One region of the Mesobacillus jeotgali genome, then DNA from elsewhere that is predicted to be linked to it. Evidence: predicted binding sites of a transcription regulator. Region 1 holds the regulator's gene; each other region holds the start of a gene.
The links. Region 1 encodes Rex, which represses fermentation and respiration genes when NADH is low (regulators of the CRP and FNR family bind a similar motif). Its sites were predicted from a motif close to TTGTGAAATATTTCACAA; they were not measured.
Positions count from the first base shown of each region.

Region 2: FOF60_RS06450 (TIGR04053 family radical SAM/SPASM domain-containing protein) is a predicted target of Rex. The motif match lies at 1,576-1,593, and genes of this name have one in related genera.
Region 3: FOF60_RS20140 (DoxX family membrane protein) is a predicted target of Rex. The motif match lies at 1,879-1,896, and genes of this name have one in related genera.

Region 1 is NZ_CP109811.1:249,661-253,349, reverse strand. It holds gene groL (chaperonin GroEL) at 1-114, opposite strand, end outside; gene groES (co-chaperone GroES) at 172-456, opposite strand; gene FOF60_RS01390 (CPBP family intramembrane glutamic endopeptidase) at 840-1,571, shown strand; gene FOF60_RS01385 (YdiK family protein) at 1,575-1,775, shown strand; gene FOF60_RS01380 (redox-sensing transcriptional repressor Rex) at 1,802-2,467, opposite strand; gene moaC (cyclic pyranopterin monophosphate synthase MoaC) at 2,495-2,989, opposite strand; gene abc-f (ribosomal protection-like ABC-F family protein) at 3,170-3,689, shown strand, end outside.
Region 2 is NZ_CP109811.1:1,298,204-1,301,892, forward strand. It holds partial or broken gene FOF60_RS06445 (IS1182 family transposase) at 1-1,273, shown strand, start outside; gene FOF60_RS06450 (TIGR04053 family radical SAM/SPASM domain-containing protein) at 1,652-2,779, shown strand; gene FOF60_RS06455 (Crp/Fnr family transcriptional regulator) at 2,972-3,670, opposite strand.
Region 3 is NZ_CP109811.1:3,931,091-3,934,779, reverse strand. It holds gene FOF60_RS20150 (STAS domain-containing protein) at 1-398, opposite strand, end outside; gene FOF60_RS20145 (DoxX family protein) at 509-1,012, opposite strand; gene FOF60_RS20140 (DoxX family membrane protein) at 1,284-1,799, opposite strand; gene FOF60_RS20135 (MFS transporter) at 2,001-3,200, shown strand; gene FOF60_RS20130 (MBL fold metallo-hydrolase) at 3,393-3,689, shown strand, end outside.

The DNA.
Region 1 (3,689 bases):
AACCACGTTGCGTCCCTTTGGTCCAAGAGTTACTTTTACTGCATTTGCAAGAGAATCTACCCCGCGAAGCATCGCGCGGCGTGCTTCTTCACTGAACTTAATTTCTTTTGCCATTGTAAAAAACCTCCTCAGATTATTAATGTTTTAACGTTCTGTCTATAATCGCAGTGATTATTCTACAACTGCTAGAATGTCGTTTTCACGTAGGATCAGGTACTCATTGCCCTGGTACTTTACTTCTGTGCCTGCGTATTTTGAGAAGATAATGCGGTCTCCGACTGCAACTTCAAGAGCAACGCGCTCGCCGCTTTCAAGAACTCGGCCAGTTCCAACAGCTACGACTTTACCTTCTTGAGGTTTTTCTTTCGCTGTGTCGGGTAAAACGATACCGCTTGCAGTTTTTTCTTCAGACTCAACAAGCTCGATAATAATGCGATCTCCTAGTGGCTTGATCAAGTGAAACAACCTCCTCAAATTATATGTAGATTATTGTTTATTAGCACTCGCCTCAATAGAGTGCTAACACAATTTATATAATAATGAATCTCTATTTTTTTTGCAAGCGTGAAGCCTAACTTTTTTTATAAAAATTAACATCTAAATCTACCTACATGCCCTTCGACAGCAAGTACTATTTTTCGCGTACTCCACGGCAGCATGGCTAAAAAAGACCACCATAAAGAGTATGCCAGTTCACCGGAATTTTAACCAAAATGTTCACGAGACACCCTGATATTTGAACTTTCCTGATGATTACTAGTAAAATGGATAGATAGCATTCTTATAACAACTTTTATGGCATACACATAGACCGATCCGAATAGAAGGAGATTATCATATTGAAAAAGGAATACTGGTACGTCATTATCGCCTATATCGCCATGCAGCTTTCAAGCCTCATCGGCATCCCGATTGTTGCCTTTATTGGAGCTGCAATGGGAAAAAGCCTGGAAGAAATGGAGACACTCTCGATTCCCTACTGGCTCGTGATCAGCTTTTCGCTGACACTTGTGATTGTGCTCCTGCTGCTAAGGAAGGAACGCAGGACAGGTGCTGACCTGCGTGATGCTTCATCACCGGTAAGCTCAGCAGCCTGGGCTTTCGCTGGTGTCTTCCTTGCTCTGTTCGCCCAATCGATTGCGGCAAGCATCGAGAATATGATTGGAATCGAAATGGGCTCGGAGAATACACAGGAAATCATCAAGCTGATCGAAATGTTCCCGATTGTCATTTTAGTCAGTTCGATTATTGGCCCTATATTAGAGGAAATCGTCTTCCGAAAAATCATATTCGGCAGCCTGCATAAGAAAATGAATTTCTTTTTCTCAGCGCTCATAAGCTCTGTCATATTCGCGCTTGCGCATATGGAGCCGGAGCATGTGATCCTGTACTCAGCAATGGGATTCACCTTTGCTTTCCTTTATGTAAAAACAAAGCGGATTATCGTGCCAATCATTGCCCATGTTACAATGAATACAATGGTTGTACTGATTCAATCCGTATTTAGGGAAGACATTGAGAGAATGATAAAAGAAGCAGAGAAAATTCAAAGCTTTATTGGGGGATTTTAAGTTATGAAGCAATCGCCTTTATTTTCAGGCGTTGTCTACATCTTGTTAGGCAGCTTATTCACCTATTTCGCCATCCAGAATGTAAATGAGACAGGCTGGGGATTCTTTAGCTATCTGCTTGTAGCCCTTGCCACGTTCGACTTCGGGTCCGGCATCAGGATGATCATGTTCCATTTTAAACTTAAGAATATACAGAAAAAATAGCTCCTTCATCATGAAGGAGCTATTTTTTATTCTACCGATTCTGTTGTTTCAGTATCTGTTGGATAATGCTTTAAGAAATAAATCAATGACTGCAATTCAACCGCCAAATCAATGTGATGAATCCTGATGGACGCCGGCACATTCAGTCTCGCTGGTGTAAAGTTCAGGATTCCCTTGATATTCGCCTGCACCAATCGGTCTGTTATCGACTGTGCTACTGCTGAAGGAACAGTCAGGATTGCGACCTGGATACCTTCCTCGACGACAACCTTGTCAAGGTCATCCATGTGATACACTGCAACGTCACCAATTTTCGTGCCAACCTTGCCTGGATCCACATCAAAGGCGATCTCAATTTTCGTATTATTGTTCTTGGAAAAATTATAATTCAAAAATGCTGTTCCCAGATTTCCGACACCAATCAAGGCTACCTTCGTCAGTTCATCCTGGTCAAGCGTCTTTCGGAAAAAAGTCAGCAGGTAATTGACATTGTAGCCGTACCCCTTTTTACCCAGAGCTCCAAAGTAGGAAAAGTCCCTCCGGATTGTCGCTGAATCCACTTTTACCGCTTCACTTAATTCCGCGGATGACACCCTTTGCTTACCTGAAGAATGCAAGTTCAATAAGAACCGGTAATACAGTGGCAAACGTTTTGCGGTTGCCTGCGGAATCTTCATAGCATCATTCGTCATTCTCCATCCTCCACCCTGTCCGTATTTCTATCTCAACTTTTCTTCTCTCTTGAAATCACCGTTTTTACCGCCGGTTTTTTCAACAAGATACGTCTTGCCGATCACCATGCCTTTATCAACGGCCTTGCACATATCATAAACAGTCAGCGCACAAGCTGAAGCTGCTGTTAACGCTTCCATTTCTACACCCGTATTCCCTTTTGTTTTAACAGATGCAGCGATATTTAAAATATAGTCATTTCCATTTTGCTCCCATTCGAATGAAAGGTCAATGCCTGTTAATGGAATCGGGTGGCACATCGGGATGATTTCTGACGTTTTTTTCGCCGCCATGATGCCTGCTACCTGTGCCACTGCAAGGACATCCCCTTTTTTCATTTTATTTTCAGTGATTCTCACATATATATCTTCATTCACGGTTATGCTTGAATGGGCGACTGCAGTACGAACCGTCTCCGCTTTTTCACTCACATCGACCATCTTTGCTCTGCCCTCTTCGTTAAAATGCGTAAATTCTGCCATGTAAAAGCTCCTTTCTACCAAATGATACACTATTTTGTCAAACTTGTGTGTGAACTTTGTTTCAATGTTCACAATACAAAGGGAATTTTTTTATACCGTCCCACCTACCGCAGTTCGCACATATTGCCGTGCCTATATTAATGGGTTACACTATCTCTAAGGCAATAGAGGTGAAAAATAATGATTTTATTACAGGTTAATCAGCTATCAAAATATTTTGCTGCTGATCTTATTTTATCGAATATAAAGTTTGAAATACAGACCAATGACCGAGTAGCGCTTGTCGGCCGGAACGGGGCAGGAAAATCAACCCTGCTAAAAATCATCGCCGGGTACGAATCACATGACGGCGGCGAAATCATCCGCCCAAAAGGTACAACAATTGGCTATCTGGCCCAAAATACCGGTCTGGAGTCCGAGAAAAGCATCTGGGATGAAATGCTGGCTGTTTTTGACCATCTGCACAACATGGAAAAAGACTTGCGCAGACTTGAGGAAAAAATGTCGGATCCAGACATCCTGTCAAACGAGACAGAATATGAAAGAGTCCTAAAAGAGTATGACTTGCTGCAGGTCCAGTTCAAGGAAAAAGGCGGCTACCAATATGAAGCCGATATCCGTTCCGTCCTCCACGGGCTGAACTTCCATTCTTTTGATTATTCCACAAAAATATCCACTTTAAGCGGCGGACAGAAAACTA
Region 2 (3,689 bases), 1.0 Mb from region 1:
TCTATATAATTATTCCGATGAACAAATCAAGGCGGAGGCAGAATTAAATCTTGCTTATCTGTATTTTCTTGGCCTCAATCCGGAAGATACCCTCCCTGATAAAAGTCTTCTTTCCAAATTCAGGACCCACCGTCTAGGAGAATCCACATTAGACGAAATCATTACTGAGATTGCACGACAATGTGTGGAACAAGGGATCCTTGAAGGGAAGAGTGTGAGCATTGATGCCACCCATATTGAAGCAAATACAATAAAGAAGACACCTGAAAGATTAATGAAGCATATCGCCAAGAAAATCGTTGGTGCCTATGAAATTGAATCGGGTCACTCCTTGGAAAATATACCGGAGGTACCAGATTACCAGGACATTCCGGATCACCATGAAGCCAAGAAGGTCATGAAACAATACTTGGAAACCGTCATTGATGAAGCAGAAAAAAACATTTCAGGCCATGAACAGGAAACCCAGCAGATGATCCAGAAAGCGAAAGACATCCTCAGTGACCCGAAATTCATGAATCAAAAAGGCATTCGATCACTTATAGATGAAGATGCGAGGGTTGGACGAAAAAGTAAAACCCAGGATTTTTATGGCTATAAAACAGAGTTCGTTATGACAACGGATGAGCGAATTATCACTTCAGTCCGAACATCAGATGGCGCTTATATGGATGGCGGTTACGCAAAAGAAATGTTAAAAGATACCCTTAAATCAGGTATGAACATCGATGAAGTTTATGGAGATAAGGCCTATTTCAGAAAATACATTCTCGATGACATACAGGAACTTAATGCCCGACCATACATACCAGTTAGCTCCCTAGTATACAGGCTGGATGAAAGTGAATTTACCTATAATAAAGATTCGGATGAATGGCAGTGCAGCCAGGGGAATACAACACTAAATAAAAAACGCTATAAATCAAAGAGAAAAGATGGTGTCAGAGAGGGCTATAAGTATTACTTCGAGATCAACCAATGTAAGGCCTGTCCCTTGCATGATGAGTGTGCAAAGACCAGCGCGAGAAGAATCTTGGTCGTTGGATTGAACACCTCTGAATTTTATGAAATATCCCAGTATCAAAAAACTGAGGAATTTAAGAAAAAGTATAAAAAGCGAGCAACCATCGAAGGGAAAAATGCGGAGCTTAAAAGGTTTCATGGCCTATCCCGAGCCAGGGGGTATGGTCTTTTAAGTGTGTCTGTACAATCAAAATTAGCCGCAATAGCAGTAAATTTAAAGAGGATAGCGGCGATCGCTTCCTCTTTTTTACTGCTTATTTCGGTGAAATCTATGTAAATTGGAGTTCATTTCAAATGAGCTAACAAAAGGGAAAGAAAAAAGAGTGGTTTTTCACTGGTCTCGGAACACTCCTGCTGCTTTTTTCTATTGTTGGTTTTCTTAATCCAGCTCCAGCGCCTAGCCCCTCGAGTCGCTTCGGTCCGCCCAATGAAGTCAAAGAACGACTTCAATGGTCGGCCCTCCAGCGCTTGTCGAGGCTGAACGAGGCGCTTGCGCTTTTTGTTCTTCAGGTCACAAAATTGTCATACAAAATGGCGATAAGAGGTCCATTTATGTGAGTTAGTTCACTTAATCATGTTGGAAACACTTATATACTTCTTTTATAGAGAAGTACTTAAGGAGGCGCCAATGATGTTCGATAGAGATTTTAACAAAGACCCATTCATTGTGATTTGGGAACTAACCAGAGCCTGCCAATTAAAATGCCTGCACTGTCGTGCGGAAGCACAATATAGAAGAGATCCGCGTGAATTGTCCTTTGAAGAAGGTAAAGCGCTGATTGACCAAATATATGAGATGAATAATCCGATGCTTGTGTTCACGGGTGGAGACCCATTGATGAGGGAAGACGTTTTTGATATCGCCGAATATGCGGTGAAAAAAGGTGTGCGTGTTTCAATGACACCAAGTGCGACACCTAATGTGACGAAAGAAGCGATTGAAAAGGCGAAGTCAGTTGGATTGTCCCGCTGGGCTTTCAGCATTGACGGACCAACAGCTGAAGTCCATGATCACTTCAGGGGAACAGCAGGTTCTTTTGATTTAACGATGGAAAGAATCAAGTACTTGCATGAACTGGAAATCCCGATTCAAATCAATACTGTCATTTCACGGTATAATATTGAGTATTTGGATGAAATGGCTAAGATGGTCGAAGATTTGGATTGTGTACTTTGGAGTGTGTTTTTCCTAGTTCCGACAGGACGCGGACAGGAAAAGGACATGATCTCTCCGGTGGAGCATGAGAAAGTCTTCACCTGGCTGTATGATCTAAGCAAAAGGGTTAAGTTTGACATTAAAACAACAGCTGCACAGCATTATCGCCGGGTTGTCATCCAGCAAAAAATGCGCGAAGCAAAGGATCATACAGAAGAAATTGATTATTTGACTGCACTGACAAAGGAAGGGTTGACTGGCTCTATCGACGGCCTTGGCCGTGCGCCAAAAGGTGTCAATGATGGCAATGGTTTTGTCTTCATTTCCCACGTAGGAGATGTATACCCAAGCGGACTGCTGCCTGTAAAAGCAGGGAACGTAAGGGAACAACCCCTTGCAGATATTTACAGGGATTCTCCAGTCTTCAAATCATTAAGGAATCCTGATGAGTACAAAGGAAAATGCGGAGTGTGCGAATTCAGGCATGTATGCGGGGGGTCTCGTTCAAGAGCATACGCCATGACCGGTGATTACCTGGAGAGCGAGCCATTCTGCGTTTACATCCCTAAAGCGTTGAGAAAGCAAAAACAGGAGAGCTGACAAAGCTCTCCTGGGGAACAATAAAAAAAGCGAGTGATGTCATCAGGACATTCACTCGCTTTTTTTTATATTAATCCAGCTCCAGATCCTAGCCCCTCGAGACGTTTCGATCCGCCTAATGAAGTCAAAGAAGGACTTCACCGGTCGGCTCTCCAACGTTTGTCGGGGCTGACCAAGGCGCCTGCGCTTTTCTTAATCAATTGAACAAAAGACTGCCGGGCAGTTTTCACAGCCTATTTCCTGGCGTAAATAATCTACATCATGTACGAGGATTTTCCCTTTTTTAATTGAAATGATTCCTTCTCGCTTCAGGTCGTTCAAGATCCGGTTTGTACTTTCGCGTGAAGTTCCGCAGAAATTGGCCAGCTCCTGGTTAGTCAGTGGCAGGTCGATCAAAATGCCGGTATCTTTCTGGACACCATAGCTGTTTGTCATTCGGATCAAGGTAGAGAATAATGCACCTTTTTTCCCGTTAAGAACCAGGTCGCGGAATTTAGTCTGCGTTTTACGGAAATGATCGCTCATCCACTTCATGAATTCAAAAGCAAGTGATGGATTGTGGAAAATCTCCTTTTCGATCACATCTTTTCTGATGGCTGCGATTTTCGCATCTTCGAGGACCAGCGCACTTAAGAGATACTTAGGTGCATCAGTAAAAAGTGTCAACTCTCCGCAAATATCATTTTCTCCGCAAATTCTTAAGGCAAGCTCGCGGCCATCCTGAGTGACTTTGCTGATTTGGACCTTGCCGCCCAGGATCAAATAAAGCTCTTCTGCCTCCATGCCTTCCTGGAACAGGTACGATCCTTTTTGCACTTGGATAGTACGGTCGGCAAACTGGAGTAATTCTTTAATTTCAATTGAATGAGTTGCTTTAGTTGTGTTTGGCATGGTCATCACCCTTTTTTTG
Region 3 (3,689 bases), 1.2 Mb from region 1:
TCAAGAACTTGGAGCTGTTTCCTGTTTTCCTCCAGTGCCTCTTCGAATTCAGTGACATCTTTCCACGTAAGAATAAATCCGCTTTCCTTGCCTTCATGAATGGTAAGTCGATCTACCATAATCTCGGCTGAAAATTTATTGAACAAAGTGATGCTGGCGAAATGAGGAAACTTCCCTTCAGCCAGGATTTTTTGCTGACGGCTGCCATGGAACTCTCCTAAATCCCTGCCAACGAAGTCTTCTGGATCATTAATTCCTACATACGGCCCAATTTTGGCCAATAGTTTTAGAGCAGAATCATTGATAAAAACGATTTTGTATTCTTGATCAGCAATTAAAATATTTTCATTGATTTTATTTAAAAGTTGGTGGGTTTCTAGTGCACCGAGGTTGAACAAAATAATCGCTCCTATTCTAATAGGCGTTCTATGTAAAATTATAGCTAAGTTTTCCAGTTGGGACAAGGAATACCAAAAGCCTCCTGCCCTGAGCGCAGGAGGCCGAAAATTCATTTAGTGGCTGCTTTCTGTTTGAAAATTGTTTTTCGGATATATGGGATTACCCAGTAGTCCAACCCATACTTCCCTGCGTTAAAACCAGCGAAGAGGATGATGAAGCCGAAGAAAATATCTGTTGGATTATGTGATACGGTTCCGGCTAGGAAGAAGCTGAAATTCATTACTAAGCCGAAGAACATTGCTGCAGTTGTCAGGCAGCCAAGGATGAGTCCCAGGCCGACGAGGAATTCACCGACCGGTACTATAAAGTTGAACAGCTCAATGTTTGGCAGCGCGAAGTTTTCCAGAAAAGAGACATACCAGCCATAAACCATGTTTCCATCAGGACCTTTTACCGGATTGGCAATGGCGTTTTTCAAATATCCAGTTGCATCAAAGCCTTCCCCGGTCATTTTATGCCATCCAGCAACCATCCAGTTATAACCAAGCCATAATCTTAAAAAAGTCAACAGGCCAGCGGCAACCTTATTTTCCCTTAACCAATTTGTGAACATATCAATCGCTTCCCTTCAAGGATGAAGTATTATTTGATTACACTACAATATATTAATCTTCTACCTTGAAATGCGGGCTCCAAGTTGTTGTTCACAAATTAGCTAAAACATATTGTCAGGATTTTGAACACTTTGGAAAAGCAATGACGTGGAAATAGTGTGATGAGAAAAATTAGGGAGGATAAAGAATTAATGGGGAAGTTAATAATTAGCTGGGAGAAACGTAAAAAAAGAGCCAGGCTAATGCCCAGCTCTCTGGTTATGATTTAAGTTAAACTGCTTTATGGGCAGCTTCGGGTTCTCTTTTGAATACAGTCTTGCGGATGAATGGAACCACCCAGCGGTCTAAACCGTATTTGCCGGCATTGTAGCCTGCGAACAGGATGATGAAACCGAAGAAGATGTCAGTTGGGTTGTGAGATACGGTTCCGGCAAGGAAGAAGCTGAAGTTCATCACAAGTCCAAAGAACATGGCTGCTGTTGTCAGAGTTCCAAGGAGCAAGCCAAGTCCAACCAGGAATTCACCCAGCGGCACGATGAAGTTGAACAGTTCAACGTTCGGGATCGCAAAGCTTTCAAGGAAGTTCACATACCAGCCATAAACTGCATTTCCGTCTGGACCCTTTACCGGGTTTGCAACGGCGTTTTTCAAATATCCACTTGCGTCAAAGCCTTCGCCAGTCAATTTGCCCCAACCAGCAGTCATCCAGTTATATCCGAGCCATACCCTAATCACAGTCAACAGGCCAGCAGCAATATTGTTTTCTCTTAACCATTTAGCGAACATCTAAATCGCTTCCCTTCAAAAATAAGTAATTATTGATTACACTTACAATATATCAGAATCCGAAATAAAAATGAGCAAATTGTGAAGTTGTTCACACAAATGCAACAACAAATTGACGGAATATTGAACGTGAATCTTTTTAAAAGGATGGATTGGCAACAGTGCCTAAACAAAGCATGGAATCAGAAAGGATGAAAGCAGATGGATCAATCAACAGGAGCAGCTCAACAGCCTCAGGGCACTGAAAAAATCTGGAGCAGGGACTTTATGTTTATATTCCTGGCGAATTTCTTCATCTTCCTGGGTTTTCAAATGACTTTGCCTACCATTCCGCTGTTTGTGGAGCATCTGGGTGGGAATGACCAATTGATCGGGTTTGTTGTAGGGATTTTCACATTTTCGGCATTGATTGTGCGCCCATTTGCAGGACGGATGCTAGAAACGAAAGGGAGGGGGTTCATTTACCTGACAGGGCTGGCCATTTTCGTGGTATCTGTAGGTTCATTTGGATTTGCTTCAGGAATTGCCTTCTTGTTTTTAATGCGGATTGTCCAGGGGATTGGCTGGGGATTTTCCACAACAGCATCTGGTACAATCGCAACCGACTTAATACCGCCGCGGCGCAGGGGAGAAGGAATGGGATATTTCGGTCTCTCCGGGAACGTTGCGCTCGCGATGGGACCGACGCTTGGTCTTGCGCTGGCTGCGGCAATCACATTCAAGCAGTTATTTTTAATCAGTGCGATCCTGGGTCTTGCTGCCTTCCTGCTGGCATCAAGGATCACCTATAAAAAGGTGGAGAAACCGGAAGGAAAAGCGGAAGAGAATGCGGTCAAGCGACGATGGGATGTATACGAAAAGTCCGCCCTGCAGCCGTCCTTGCTATTATTGTTCATTACAACAACATTCGGAGGAATCGCTTCATTCCTGCCTCTCTACTCAGCACAGAAGGGGATTGAAGGGATAGAATGGTACTTTTTTATTTTTGCGATTACCCTAATGCTATCCCGGTCATTTGCGGGCAAACTCTATGACAAGAAAGGACATGGCGCCGTCTTCCTACCCGGGACATTTCTAATCATGATCGCCATGATCCTGTTAGCCTGGCTGCCAAACAGCCTTGTGATGTTCATCGCAGCAGGTTTGTACGGATTCGGTTTCGGCTCGGTCCAGCCGGCTCTTCAGGCATGGGCAGTTCAGGATGCACCGATGAATCGAAAAGGTATGGCTAACGCAACCTTCTTCTCCTTTTTCGATTTGGGCGTTGGTGTCGGAGCGATGACTTTTGGCCAGATCGGTCACTGGCTTGGCTATGGCAGCATCTATATCGCTTCCGCCATTTCCGTTTCCGTTGCACTTCTTCTCTATATTTGGATGATGAAGCTTCCTGCTGGAAAATAGACCTGTTCCAATTTTGGAGCAGGTTCTTTTTATTTGAAGAAGATTTTTCAACAGAGTAAAATACAGATATAGGTATATATTAGAGTCAAGGCAGCGACTCGCACTGATGGTTTTTTGACTTTTAAAAGATATGGGGCGGGGTATAAGAGAGTATAGTCTTCATACACCTATCAAACTGAAGGAGGAGTTCATATGTATTTCAAGTCGTTTTTTGATGATCAGCTTGCACATATGTCTTACTTGATCGGCTGCCAGAGAACGGGCGAAGCGATTGTCATCGACCCGGCAAGGAATATCCAGCCTTATCTGGATATCGCCAAAAAAGAAGGCCTCAAAGTCTCAGCTGCAACAGAAACCCATATTCATGCAGATTATCTGTCAGGAGCAAGGGAGCTTGCCCACCATCATGGCGCGAAGCTGTATGTCTCCGATGAAGGGGATAAGGACTGGAAGTATCAATATGTCGACCAGTATGAGCATGAATTGCTG